Regions from separate parts of the Rhizobium sp. OAE497 genome, predicted to be linked through region 2. Evidence: riboswitches for the same ligand, from Rfam matches in the RefSeq annotation. Region 2 holds a riboswitch; the other holds the start of a gene.
What was found. Region 2 has a riboswitch for S-adenosylmethionine ahead of metA (homoserine O-acetyltransferase MetA). Riboswitches for the same ligand answer to the same signal wherever they lie in the genome.
Positions count from the first base shown of each region.

Region 1: linked by a shared signal. The riboswitch ahead of ABIE40_RS02340 (O-succinylhomoserine sulfhydrylase) and the one ahead of metA (homoserine O-acetyltransferase MetA) in region 2 are both predicted to bind S-adenosylmethionine.

Region 1 is NZ_JBEPOA010000001.1:461,210-468,014, forward strand. Features, by position in the region: gene argF (ornithine carbamoyltransferase) at 1-390, shown strand, start outside; gene ABIE40_RS02330 (Hsp33 family molecular chaperone) at 485-1,477, shown strand; gene apaG (Co2+/Mg2+ efflux facilitator ApaG/CorD) at 1,481-1,873, opposite strand; gene ABIE40_RS02340 (O-succinylhomoserine sulfhydrylase) at 2,086-3,270, opposite strand; SAM riboswitch at 3,314-3,392, opposite strand; gene ABIE40_RS02345 (2'-deoxycytidine 5'-triphosphate deaminase) at 3,466-4,560, shown strand; tRNA gene ABIE40_RS02350 (tRNA-Gly) at 4,604-4,677, shown strand; partial or broken gene ABIE40_RS02355 (capsular polysaccharide export protein, LipB/KpsS family) at 4,935-5,897, opposite strand; gene ABIE40_RS02360 (polysaccharide pyruvyl transferase family protein) at 6,055-6,805, opposite strand, start outside.
Region 2 is NZ_JBEPOA010000001.1:3,715,261-3,722,065, reverse strand. Features, by position in the region: gene ABIE40_RS18605 (ABC-F family ATP-binding cassette domain-containing protein) at 1-799, shown strand, start outside; gene ABIE40_RS18600 (hypothetical protein) at 900-1,523, shown strand; gene ABIE40_RS18595 (ABC transporter ATP-binding protein/permease) at 1,530-3,365, opposite strand; SAM riboswitch at 3,515-3,592, shown strand; gene metA (homoserine O-acetyltransferase MetA) at 3,654-4,577, shown strand; gene ABIE40_RS18585 (aldose epimerase family protein) at 4,716-5,738, shown strand; gene ABIE40_RS18580 (GntR family transcriptional regulator) at 5,852-6,625, shown strand; gene ABIE40_RS18575 (SIS domain-containing protein) at 6,622-6,805, shown strand, end outside.

The DNA of each region.
Region 1 (6,805 bases), 3.3 Mb from region 2:
TATCGCATGAACATGGCCGTACCCCTTGGTTCCGAGCCGAAGGATCACTATCTGAACTGGGCCCGCAATGAGGGCGCCGAAATCCTGCTCAGCCATGATGCCGACCGTGCGGTCGAAGGCGCCGATTGCGTGGTAACCGATACCTGGGTCTCCATGAATCAGGAACATCGGGCTCGCGGTCACAACGTCTTCCAGCCCTATCAGGTCAATCAGGCTTTGATGGCAAAGGCCGGCAAGGATGCATTGTTCATGCATTGCCTGCCCGCCCATCGTGGTGAGGAAGTCACGGACGAAGTGATCGATGGCCCGCAATCCGTGGTCTTCGATGAAGCGGAAAACCGTCTTCATGCGCAGAAGTCGATTCTTGCATGGTGCCTGGGCGCGATCTGAACCATACTGGACGCCACATCCGGCCTGACGGCCTTGTGGCCGCGCGAGCGGAGAGACGCCTTGGTCTGCCGCTCTGAATACTAGGAGTAAGACCATGGCAGAAGCTGCAGCCGCTCTTGGCGAGTTCGATTTCGCCGGTGATGATCATGTTGTCCCGTTTCAGGTTGAAGGTCTGGATGTGCGCGGCCGCGCCGTCCAGCTCGGCCCGATGCTGGACGCCATCCTGGAGCGCCACCACTATCCCGCACCCGTTGCCCGCCTTCTCGCCGAAGTGATCGTGCTGACGGTGCTGCTCGGCACGTCGCTGAAGTTCGACGGCAAGTTCACCGTCCAGACGAAGGGCGATGGCCCGGTCGATCTGCTCGTCGCCGATTTCTCGACGCCCGAGAATGTGCGCGCCTATGCGCGCTTCGATCAGGCGCTGCTCGACGAAGCGATCGCCGCCGGCCAGACCGAGCCCGAACAGCTGCTCGGCAGGGGCGTGCTCGCCTTCACGATCGACCAGGGCAAGTTCAGCCAGCCCTATCAGGGCATCGTCGCGCTCGACGGCGCCTCGCTGGAAGAGATTGCCGGCACCTATTTCCGTCAGTCCGAGCAGATCCCGACGCGGGTTCGTCTCGCTGCGGCCGAACTGCTCGACCGTGACGACAGCGGCAAGCCGCGCCATCGCTGGCGGGCAGGCGGCCTCGTCGCCCAGTTCCTGCCGGAAGCGCCGGAGCGCATGCGCCAGCAGGATCTGCACGGTGGCGATGGCGACGAGACCGGCCAGCCGCTGAAGGAAGACGATTCCTGGACCGAGGCACGCACGATGGTGGAAACCATCGATGCCGACGAGCTGACCGACCCGCAGGTCGGAACCGAGCGTTTGCTCTTCCGCCTCTTCCACGAGCGCGGCGTGCGCGTCTATGACGCCAAGGAGGTCTTCGACCGCTGCAGCTGTTCGCGCGACAAGATCAAGGGCGTGCTGAAGGGCTTCTCGGCAGACGAGATCAAAGCGAGCCAGGAGAATGGCGAAATCGCGGTCACCTGCGAGTTCTGCTCGACGACCTACCGCTTCGAACCGGCCGAACTGCAGCCGGCCGAGTGACGGTCAGTTCAGCACTCTGAGCAGGCCGGGTGAATCCAGGGAGAAGGCGGGTATCTCGACATCGAAGAGCTCGCCTTCATCCGTCTCCATCTGGTAATGGCCGAACATCAGCCCCGATGGCGTATCGAGCGGGCATCCCGATGAGTATTCATAGGTATCACCGGGCTCCAGCCGCGGCTGTTCGCCAACCACGCCCGGCCCCGTCACTTCGTCAACCACGCCGTTCTGATCCGTTATGTTCCAGTAACGGTTGACGAGTTTTACAGAGAGCTCGGAATTGTTGCTGATGACGATGCGATATCCCCAGACATAGCGGTCATCGTCCGGATCGGATTGCTCCTCCAGATAAAACGGCTCGACAACAACTTCTATATCGCGTGTGAGGGCCCGGTACATGCCTTACACCTTAGTCGGGATATCTTACTCGTATCTTATACGGCATTGGCTCCGTCAAGAAATGCCGCTGCATCATCAGTCAAATACAGACGATTGCACGCCGTTTTGATCGTTAATCCTAACATTCAAAGTTAATGACTCTAATAAGGTAGAGCTGGCTTGTCCCTTAGGTGGGGCAGGCCGCCGGACCGGCAAGTCCGGCGGCTCTTTGCTTAGGCGGGGATCTTCGACAGAGCCTGCGCGAAATCCTCCAGCAGATCATCGGTATCTTCGATGCCAGCCGACAGGCGAACGGTGCCTGCCGAAATGCCGAGCTCGGCGCGCGCCTCGTCCGACAGGTTCTTGTGCGTTGTCGTGGCTGGATGCGTGATCAGGCTGCGGGTGTCACCGAGATTGTTGGAGATCGTCACGACGTCGAGCGCGTTCTGCAGCTTGAACGCCGCTTCCTTGCCGCCCTTCAGCTCGAAGCAGACCAGCGTCGAGCCACCGGTCATCTGCTTGGCGATGATATCGGCCTGCGGATGGTCCTTGCGGCCCGGATAGATGACGCGGGCAACCTGCTTCTGCTCTGCCAGGAAATCGGCAATCTTCGCGGCGTTCTTTGTCTGCTGGGCGACGCGCAGCGGCAGCGTCTCGATGCCCTTCAGCAGCGTCCAGGCATTGAACGGCGACATGGCCGGGCCGGTGTGGCGGAAATAATCGTGCAGGTTTTCGTCGATCCACTGCTTGTCGGAGAGAACGACGCCGCCGAGGCAGCGGCCCTGACCATCGATATGCTTGGTCGCCGAATAGATGACGATATGGGCGCCGAGCTCCAGCGGCTTCTGGAAGAGCGGTGTCGCAAAGACGTTGTCGACGACGACCTTGGCGCCGATCTGGTTCGCCAGCTTGGCAACACCGGCGATATCGACGATCTCAAGCGTCGGGTTGGTCGGGCTTTCCAGGAAGAACACCTTGGTCTTCGGGGTGATCGCCTTTTCCCAGTTTTCCAGGTGGCGGCCGTCGACCAGCGTGCATTCGATGCCGTATTTCGGTGCCAGCGTCTCGACCACCCAGCGGCAGGAGCCGAACAGGGCGCGGGCCGCAACGATATGATCGCCGGCCTTCAGCTGGCAGAGGATCGCCGCGGTAACGGCAGCCATACCGGAAGCCGTGGCGCGCGCATCTTCAGCACCTTCAAGCGCGCACATGCGCTTTTCGAACATGTCGTTGGTGGGGCTGCCGTAGCGGGCATAGATGAAGCCGTCGGTCTCGCCCTTGAAGCGCGCCTCGGCCGCTTCGGACGTGTCGTAGACGAAGCCTTGCGTCAGGTAGATCGCTTCCGACATCTCGCCATATTGCGAGCGCAGAGTGCCTCCGTGAACGAGTTGGGTTGCAGGGCGCCAGGACTTGCTCATGCCATCACCTCAAAAACATAAAAAAACCGGCCGCAAATGCAGACCGGTTTCACACCCGGTCTTTTTAGCCACTTGTTTAACGTGGCTGCAAGCCGACCGGCCAAATCACCACGGGATAAAGCTGCAATACTGCCGTTAGCTTCTTGCGTCAATTCCCTGTATTTGGTTTTGTCGGCCACGAACTATGGATGGAGCATGATGGCTCGCGAAACTGGAATTTTGGCCGATCGTGCCATTGCTGCGTTGTTTGAAGCCGGCCGCCTCGTGTCGGAGCGGGAGCTTGATCGCGATCAGATCCAGCCGGCGAGCCTGGATCTGCGTCTCGGCGCCAAGGCTTTCCGGGTCCGCGCCAGCTTCATGCCCGGCCCCTCGCATCTTGTGGCCGACAAGCTCGATCGCCTCAGCCTGCACGTCATCGATCTCTCGGAAGGCGCGGTTCTCGAAACCGGCTGCGTCTATATCGTGCCGCTGATGGAGCGCCTCGACCTGCCCTCCGACATGTCGGCCTCGGCCAATCCGAAGAGCTCGACCGGCCGTCTCGACATCTTCACCCGCGTCATCACCGATTACGCCCAGGAATTCGACAAGATCCCGGCCGGCTATTCCGGGCCGCTCTATCTCGAGATATCGCCGCGCACTTTCCCGATCGTCGTGCGCCGCGGCTCGCGCCTGTCGCAGATCCGCTTCCGCGTCGGCCACTCCATTTTGGGCGAGCCGGAGCTGCACGCCCTGCACGACGCCGAAACGCTGGTCGCTAGCAGCAAGCCGAACGTCTCGGGCGGCGGCATTGCGCTGTCGATCGATCTTACCGGCGACAAGGAAGGCCTGATCGGCTACCGCGGCAAGCACCACACGGCTGTCGTCGACGTCGACAAGAAGGCACAGCACGACATCTTCGATTTTTGGGAGCCGCTCTATAGTCGCGGCCGCAACGAGCTGATCCTCGATCCGGACGAATTCTACATCCTCGTCTCCCGCGAAGCCGTCCACGTCCCGCCGCACTACGCGGCCGAGATGACGCCCTTCGACCCGCTGGTCGGCGAATTCCGCGTCCACTACGCTGGCTTCTTCGACCCCGGCTTCGGCCACGCACCCGCCGGCGGCCGCGGCAGCCGCGCCGTCCTCGAAGTGCGCAGCCACGAAGTCCCCTTCATCCTCGAAGACGGCCAGATCGTCGGCCGCCTGATCTACGAGCACATGCTTGAAAAGCCCGTCAGCCTCTACGGCTCCGGCCTCGGCTCCAACTACCAGGCCCAGGGCCTTAAGCTCTCGAAACACTTCCGCATCTGACCGCCTTGACACCGCCTCCCATCTGTTGGAAGGCTGGTGCTGCGCGGGTGTAGCTCAATGGTAGAGCAGCAGCTTCCCAAGCTGAATACGAGGGTTCGATTCCCTTCACCCGCTCCAGTTGGTTTCAACCTAAGCTCAGTCACATGGCTACAATTCGTTGGCGTTCAGCCCGCTCACTAAGATAGTGGTCGATCGCCGGACAGTCTGGCATTCAAAGCCGACATGAATGCGTCCAGTTTCGGACGGGTAACACGCTTTACTCCGAGAAAGCGCGCTACCAATTCAGTGCAGTCGTCGCTCTTGCCGAGCATCGATACCAGCTTGCTCGCCCGCGCCTCGACCTCCTTATCGGCTGGAAAATCTTTAGTCGTGCGCGCTTTCATAAAGTCTAATAGTTCGATGGCCTTCTCTATTTCTATTCTTTTTTTCGTGTTGAGGTCGATGTACTTCGGGTAAATTATATAGGCTGCAGCAAAAATCTCTTCTAAAGTGAGCTTTCTTCCTCGCCTCTCATTAATTTGCCTATCATCAGTGAGGCCCCATCCCGAATAAAATGGGCATCCAAATGTTGTCACGGGTATTCGTCGCAGCAACGCCTCAAATCCCGCAAGAGAAGTTATGGTGTATACATGATCGATTGTTTCAAGTGAATCGGCAAGGCTAATGTCATTATCCAAAACTAGAGCAACTCCGCGAACCAGGTCAGGATTGGATTTTGCCTCGGCCGTTCCCTGTAAAACTTCAGGGTGAGGCTTGTAGATGATCTGCGCATCTGGATTCTCGCGAATCGCCAACCACACCAAGTCGTTATTGTTTATTGGTACATTGCACCCATATTTTATTGACGCATCACGCTCTACTTGACCGATAACAAGAACCCTCTTTCGCACTTTAGGCCCGTACACTGCGGCAACGTCGGTTGGGCTGCTCGAATTGTATTTGCTCAACTTCGTAGAAAGTAAAATATCAATAACGGTTCGTGCTCGATCTATTAAAAGTGTGTCCGATTTAAAATCATAGGTGTTCAGTATGTCTTCCAAGTCGCTGGGCGCTCGAGAATTGAAGTACATATCTTGGCTGTCGAAGGTCAGTGAAATCGGGGGCGCTTGAAGTGCCCCGAGCGCAACTGATCGCAGAAAGCCGTCCTCCACAAACTGAAATTTAATATTATTTTTATTGCAGAATTTTTTAAGATTTGGGAGGCTTTTGTACTGCCAAGCCAAAACTATAGATCTCGGATCGGCGATGATTCGCCATTTCCACTCAATTTCAAATTCAATTGCTAGTAGCTTGTTGGGTACGAAGATCACATCGTGATCGGGAAACCAATCCGCCATGAAGGTTTTCCATTTGGCAAAACCGAACAGAAACAACGGAGGATTGCCCTTCTGCCCACGGCGCCGTGCATATAGGGAGCTTGCCACCCAGTATGGCGTAGATAGAGCTGCGCTAAAAATTTGCGAGGCAGTAACCATAACGCGCTTCCTTTAAAGATCAAATCATTAATGTATTTAATGTGCCGACAGTCGGCCGCGAAAATGAATTCGATTTTTCATGCTGAACGTTCAGAGATAGTCGTTCTATACCTGAAAAATAGCGAACGTCTGTGTCGATAAATTTATCACAGCAGTACTCAATGCGAACTTCGCGATCTAGGCCGGGAAGCGACAAAAATATCCTGCCTGGCCTTGTCCCAAAACGTCGGTTGGATATCCGAATGAATTCCCTACCGTATATCTCCTCGGGCTTTTTGCCATTCTCTCCGCTTCGTCCGAGGCGTGCCTTGAGCCGTTCGTAGTGTTGAAGAATCGGCTCACTTATACTCCGAGGCGGCTGTCCCTCCCAGTTTACGGCCAAGCCGGCCTCGACATCGGATTGGAAATAAACAGGAATCATCTTGTCAACGCCTGACGCGCGTCTCCGAGAGAAGCTAAGGCGCTCGTCCGGAAGGTAGATTACTGGTGTTCCGAGGCCAATACATGGAAGCGCGATGTGCAGGCGTCGGGTAATTACCAGCTCGGCACTAGCTAACAACCTTAGAAAGCGATCAACCAGCGAAAAACGCTGCAGTTGATCATGTTGACTGGCTGGTGCGACATGATTTGATGTGGTCTCGATTTGTTTCAAGATTGAAGCGGGAGCAATCTTTTCTAGAAATTCCAACGGCACATCAAAATTGAAGATGCCCGTTCTCGAGCTAGGTTTGACGATAAAGTTACCAGCAAAAATGCTGGAACATCCCGTC
Region 2 (6,805 bases):
AACCAATCTCGAGATCGCAACGCTGGACCAGAAGCGCGAGGATCTCAATCCCGAGGACACGCTTGCCAATTACCTGACCGATGGCCGTGGCGAGAACCTGCTCGTGAATGGCGAGCAGCGGCATGTCACGGGCTACATGAAGGAATTCCTGTTCCAGCCGGAGCAGGCGCGTACGCCGATCAAGAATCTCTCCGGCGGCGAACGTGCGCGTCTTATGCTGGCGCGGATTCTATCGCGGCCGACGAACCTCTTGATCCTCGACGAACCGACCAACGACCTGGATATCGAAACGCTCGACCTGTTGCAGGAAATCGTTGCCGGCTTTCCGGGCACGGTCATTCTCGTCAGCCACGATCGTGATTTCCTGGACCGCACCGTGACGTCAACGATCGCGCCTGCCGTTCCGGATGCGCCCGATGGCCGCTGGATCGAATATGCCGGTGGCTATTCCGACATGATGGCGCAGCGCAAAGGGGCGCTGGAGGAGCGGCGTAAGGCGGAGAAGGCTGCCGAGAAGGCAAAGGCGGAGGCTTCGCCTGCTGCCGAGGCGCCGAAGGGCAAAGGCAAGCTCTCCTTCAAGCAGAAATTCGCGCTCGACAATCTGCCGAAGGAAATGGCGAAGGCTGAAGCCGAGATCGCCAAGCGCGAGGAGAAAATGGCAGACCCGAACCTCTTCACCAAGGATCCGGCGACCTTCAACAGGCTCGCCGCAGAGATGGAAAAGCTGCGCGACAGTCTGACCAAGATGGAAGAGGAATGGCTCGAGCTCGAAATGCTGAGGGAAGAGCTCGAAGGCTGAGTTTCACGTTTCCTTGATTCGCCGGTGTCCCGGTGCGGCTCTACATTCCGCTCCGGCAGCCGGGGATATGCCTGCTATCGTGGCGACAAGGAATAGTCATATGTCTCGCAAGCTTTCTTCCGCATTTCTGACGGCGCTCGCCGCCGCAGCCATCACCTTTTCAGCCGTTCAGTCCAGCCGGGCCGACGATACGCAGCGCGTTCGCATCCGCGGGATCGTCGAGAGCCTCAATGGCGACGTGCTGACGATCAAGACCCGCGACGGCAGCGATCAGTCGATCGCCATGCAATCGGGCTTCAAGATCGGCGGTATCCAGCGGGCATCCGTCGATGACATCAAGCCGGGCGATTTCGTCGGCGTTGGCTCGATGCCGAAGGGCAGCGGCCCCAATGATGCACTGCAGGTGATGATCTTCCCGGCCTCGATGAAGGGCACCGGCGAGGGCAATCGCCCCTGGGATGCCAAGCCGAATACAGAGATGACCAATGCGACGGTCAGCACCTCCGTCAAGGCGGTCAACGGCAAGACGATCACGCTCACCTATCAGGGCAAGGAAAAGACGATCGCCATTCCCGATGGCACGCAGATCGTCACCATCGCGTCGGCTACCAAGGATGATCTGAAGCCGGGTGCTGCCGTCATCGTCACGGCCGAGAAGGCCGCCGATGGCAGCGTTTCGTCCAAGCAGGTTTCCGTCGGCCTCAGCGGCGTCCAGCCGATGTGATGACTGCTAGAGCACCGGAGCCGCCGCCGGGCGGCCGGTGCCGGCTTTCGGCGGTGCGGGTTCTTCGGTCTTCGAAGCGATCGCTTCGAGGTGCAGCACCCGCGGCTTCAGCACTTCCATATAGGTCTCGGAGCGGCCGATATAGATCATCGCCGTATCAGGCAGCGCCGTCAGCAGGTTGGTGAGCGTCGTCTGCCACTCCGGTTCGAGACCTTCGAGCACTTCGTCAAAGACCACCCAGCGCGGCCGCACGAGCAGAAGCCGGGCAAAGCCGATGGCCTTCTGCTCGTCGGAATCCAGCACCTTGTCCCAGCGCGCACGCGTATCGAGACGGCCGATGAGCTGACGCAGCCCGGCCTTCTCCATCGCAGCTTCGATATCTTCGTTCTTGTAGGAACCGGCAGGTTCGGGGAAGCAGAGCGCCTCGCGCAGCGTGCCGCCGGGGATATAGGCAACCTGCGGGATGAACAGCATGTCGTCGGATGGCGGCAGGCCCATCGTGCCGCTGCCGCAGGGCCACAGACCGGCCATTGCCTGGAACAGCAGCTTGCGATTGACGTTGTGATCGCCGTTGATCATCACCTTCTCGCCGGCCTTCAGCGTGACGTCAGGCTCGTGCACACGGAAGCCGCCGCACTGGTCGACTTCCTCGCCGAGCTTTGCGGCGATCGTCACGTTCTTCATCACAAGCCGGTCGGCCGCTGTGTCCTCGTAGGCGATGACATTCTTCGGGTTCATCGCGTCATCCATGTGCTGAAGCGCATGGCGGAAATCGGTGACGCGGTTCAGCGTTGCGCGCCATTCGGCGATCGGGCCGAAATTGGCGACATACCAGCGCAGCGCCGTATTGACCTGGTTGAAGGCGCCGACCGACATCATCAGCTCACCGAAGGTCAGGCCGCCGGAGAAATAGGCAGGGGCAGCGACGATGATCGGGATAACGATGACGAGCCAGCCATAGCCGGCAGAGACCCAGGTGAGATTGGTATTCGCCATCGTCAGCCGCTTCAGGACGGCGAGAACGGTGCTGATATCGATATTGATGCGCTGGCGCTCGTTTTCCTCGCCCTTGGCAACGGTGATCGCCGGCATGTTCTCGTTGGCATGCATCAGCGAGAAACGTAGCTCGGCTTCCTTCGAGAAGCGCTCGGCATTGATCGGCACCAGCTTGCGGCCGACGATCTGGCTGAGGATCGATGCCGAGGCGGCATAGAAGACCGCCGCCCAGACCATGTAGCCGGGGATGGCGAAGGAATAGGTGCTGAAGTGGAAGACGAAGCCGCTCGACAGTTCCCAGAGAACGCCGATGAAGCTGACGAGCAGAATGGTGGATTGGATGAGCCCGAGAACGAGGCCGGTGGTACTTTCCGCCAGGTTGCGGGCGTCTTCATGCAGGCGCTGGTCGGGATTGACGCCGATCAGGCCGCTCGAGGCCAGCCGAAGGGCTCGCTTGCGCTTCAGCCATTGATCGACGAGATCGCGTGTCAGGCCCTCGCGCATGTAGAGCGCGGTCATCTGGTTCAGCCATGCCTGGCCGACATTGAGCAGCAGGAGAGAACCGGCGATCAGGCCGAAGACCTGCAGCTGGTGGAAGAATTCGGTGACATCGCGCCGCTGCAGCGAATCGTAGAAGGGTGCGTTCCAGCGGTTCAGGACCACCTGGCCATAGGCCGTCGCCAGGATGACGGCGAGCAGAATTGCCGCGAGCGACAGGATTTTGCCGCGCACTTTGGAGGCCCAGAAAGCCTGAAACATCAATTTAAGGCGGTAGCCGAGGCTCAGGTCATATCCGACCCGGTCTCGCCGCTGACCGCCAGCCGCGCCTTTGGCGTCGTCCGTCATCACGCATTCCCGTACAGCATCGCCCCTGATTAACATGGTAGCGCGCACTGTCCATCAACAGATTCTACCAGTCATTAATGCGTGAGTTACCTTGCGCCAAGGCGCCGCATGCGAATCCTCATTGATTCGCGCCGCTGTCAGCGCTATCTAGAAGACCTCGTGGTGATTTGGCCGGCCGGCTTGCAGCCACGTTAAATAAGTCGCTAAAGGGCCGCGTGCGGACCGGTAGCGATTCTTTCGTTGCCGGTTTTTTATTTGCCGGTTGTTCTGTTCGATCGAGTGAATGCGATGCCCATCAAGATTCCTGACACGCTCCCCGCTTTCGAAACCCTCGTTCAGGAGGGGGTTCGGGTGATGACCGAAACGATGGCTATCCGCCAGGATATCCGTCCGCTGCAGATCGGGCTTCTCAATCTCATGCCGAACAAGATCAAGACCGAGGTGCAGATGGCGCGCCTCGTCGGCGCCTCGCCGCTGCAGGTCGAGTTCTCGCTGGTGCGCATCGGCAATCACAAGGCCAAGAACACCTCCGAAGACCATCTGCTCGCCTTCTACCAGACCTGGGAAGAAGTGAAGCACCGCAAGTTCGACGGTTTCATCATCACCGGCGCGCCGATCGAGCTGATGCCCTATGAAGACGTCACCTATTGGAAGGAGATGCAGGACATCTTCGAATGGACGCGCACCAACGTGCATTCGACGATGAATGTCTGCTGGGGAGCGATGGCGGCCATCTACCATTTCCATGGGGTGCCGAAGCATGAGCTCGGCGAAAAGGCCTTCGGCGTCTACCGCCACAAGAACCTGAAACCCTCTTCCGTCTACCTCAACGGTTTCTCCGACAATTTCGAAATCCCGGTCTCCCGCTGGACCGAGGTTCGCCGTGCCGATATCGAAAAGGCATCTGGTCTGGAAATCCTGATGGAATCGAACGAGATGGGCGTCTGCCTCGTTCAGGAAGAAGCGGCCAAGCGGCTCTATATCTTCAATCACGTCGAATATGACTCGACGTCACTGTCGGACGAGTATTTCCGCGACGTGAATGCCGGCGTGCCGATCAAGATGCCGCATAACTATTTCCCGCATAACGATCCGGCCCTTCCGCCGCAGAACCGCTGGCGCAGCCACGCGCATCTGCTCTTCGGCAACTGGATCAATGAAATCTACCAGACGACGCCCTACGAGCTCAGCGAGATCGGAACGAAAATCTGAGGGCTTATCAATCTGTTGACGTTGCGCCGCTGGCCTTGATGCCGCGGCGCTTCTTTTTTGCCTTTGGCAGTTGCGGTTCGCGGAAAATGGGGGCAGGTTCGCTGCCGGAAAGCGAACAGATTTCAGGACGATGGATAGATGGCTGAACAGCTGAAGCGGGAAGTTTTCGGAACGACGAAGAATGGCGAGACCGTCTATCGCGTCGAGATCAAGGGCGGCGGTCTGACGGCCAAGATCATGACCTGGGGCGCGGTCATCCAGGATCTGCGGCTCGACGGCCATGAGGCGCCGCTGCTGCTCGGCTTCGACAATTTCGCCGACTATCCGGCCTATTCCTCCTATTTCGGCGCGACGCCCGGCCGCTGCGCCAATCGCATCGGCGGCGGCAAATTTACGCTCGACGGCAAGGCCTACCAGCTGGAGCTCAACGAGAAGGGTATCTCGCATCTGCATGGCGGCAGCGACAATATCGCCAAGCGCAACTGGACAATCGTCGAGCATGATGTCGATCGCGTCGTGCTGAAGATCGTCGATCCCGATGGCCGCGCCGGCTATCCGGGCAATTGCACGATCCAGGCGACCTACCGGGTCCATGGCAACGGCGAGTTCTCGATCGTCTATGAATCGACATCGGATCAGCCGACGCTCGCCAATGTCTGCCAGCACGCCTATTTCAATCTCGATGGCCGTGACGATGCACTCGGCCACGACATCATGATCGCCGCCGACCATTATCTGCCGACCGACGAGCGGCAGATCCCGACCGGCGAGCTGCGCCCGGTCGACGGCACCACCTTCGATTTCCGCGAAATGACCTCGATGAAGCGTTTCGAGGGCTCCGAGCAGGCGCTCTACGACCATAATTTCTGCCTGTCGAAGGACCGTGTCGCCAAGCGCTCGGTCGTCCTGGCGCGCAGCGTCAATTCCGGCGTGTCGCTGGAAGTACGCACGACCGAGCCCGGCGTGCAGTTCTATGCCGGCTTCAAGCTCAATGTCGCGGTGCCGGGTCTCGATGGCCGCAAGTATGGCCCGTTTGCCGGTTTCTGCCTGGAAACGCAGGTCTGGCCCGATGCGATCAATCACGAGGGCTTCCCCAATGCCGTGCTGCGGCCGGGTGAGGTGCTGCGTCAGGAAACGGACTACATTTTCAGCAAGAGCTAAGCCGCTTCACCATCGCCGTTTTCGAAACCCTCGTGACCCCGTCACGAGGGTTTTGTGTTTTTGGCGTAGATTCATCTTGAAGAGTGGTTCTAGATAGGTTCTAATCACTTTTCATGGATAGAACCAGTCTGATAGCAGAGCTGAATGCGCGCGGACTGCGCGACGAGGCGTCCACCGGCCCGCTTTACAAGCGGCTGGCGCTGGCCTTGACCGGCCTCATTCAGGAAGGACTGCTGAAGCCCGGCGCGGCATTGCCGGGCGAACGTGATCTTGCCGAAGCGCTGAAGCTCGGCCGTGTCACCGTCAGAACCGCCTATCGCGACCTGATGTCGTCGGGTGCGCTGGAATCGCGCCATGGCAGTGGCACATTTGTCTCGGCGCGGGTCGAACGCATGGAGCAGCCGCTCTGGCGCCTCTCCTCCTTCTCGGCCGATATGCGCTCGCGCGGGCGCTCACCTGCCGCAAAAATTCTGTCGAGACAGATCAACCAGCCCTCGCCGGAAGAATCCTTTCTCCTAGGTCTCAGTCAGGATGAGCCCGTGCTGCGGCTTGACCGACTGCGCCTGGCCGATGGCCTGCCGCTCGCGATCGAGCGCGCCGTCGTTCCGGTGAAATTCGTCGGCGAGCATGCCGGTGGCGAGGGATCGCTTTACGATGCGCTGGCTGCCAGCGGACACAAGCCCGTACGGGCGCTGCAGCGCCTGACGGCGGTGACGCTCGACCCTTCTTCGGCCGCGATGCTGAACGTCAAGGCCGGTGCGCCTGCGCTGCTGATCGAGCGGATTTCCCGCCTCGAAGACCAGCGCGTCGTTGAATATACCCGCTCGCACTATCGTGGCGATGCATATGATTTTGTTGCAGAATTGAGAATTGGAGATGAGCTATGAGTGAGAACAAGTCGCTGATGTTGCAGGAGGCGGGTCAATCGCCGGACGTGGTGGCGACCCTCCTCGAAAAGGAAAAGCCGGCCTTCGCGGAGATCGCCAAACTGTTCTCCTCGGCCCGGCCGAGCGTGGTGACGACGGCAGCGCGCGGGTCCTCCGACCACGCGGCGACCTTCTTCAAAT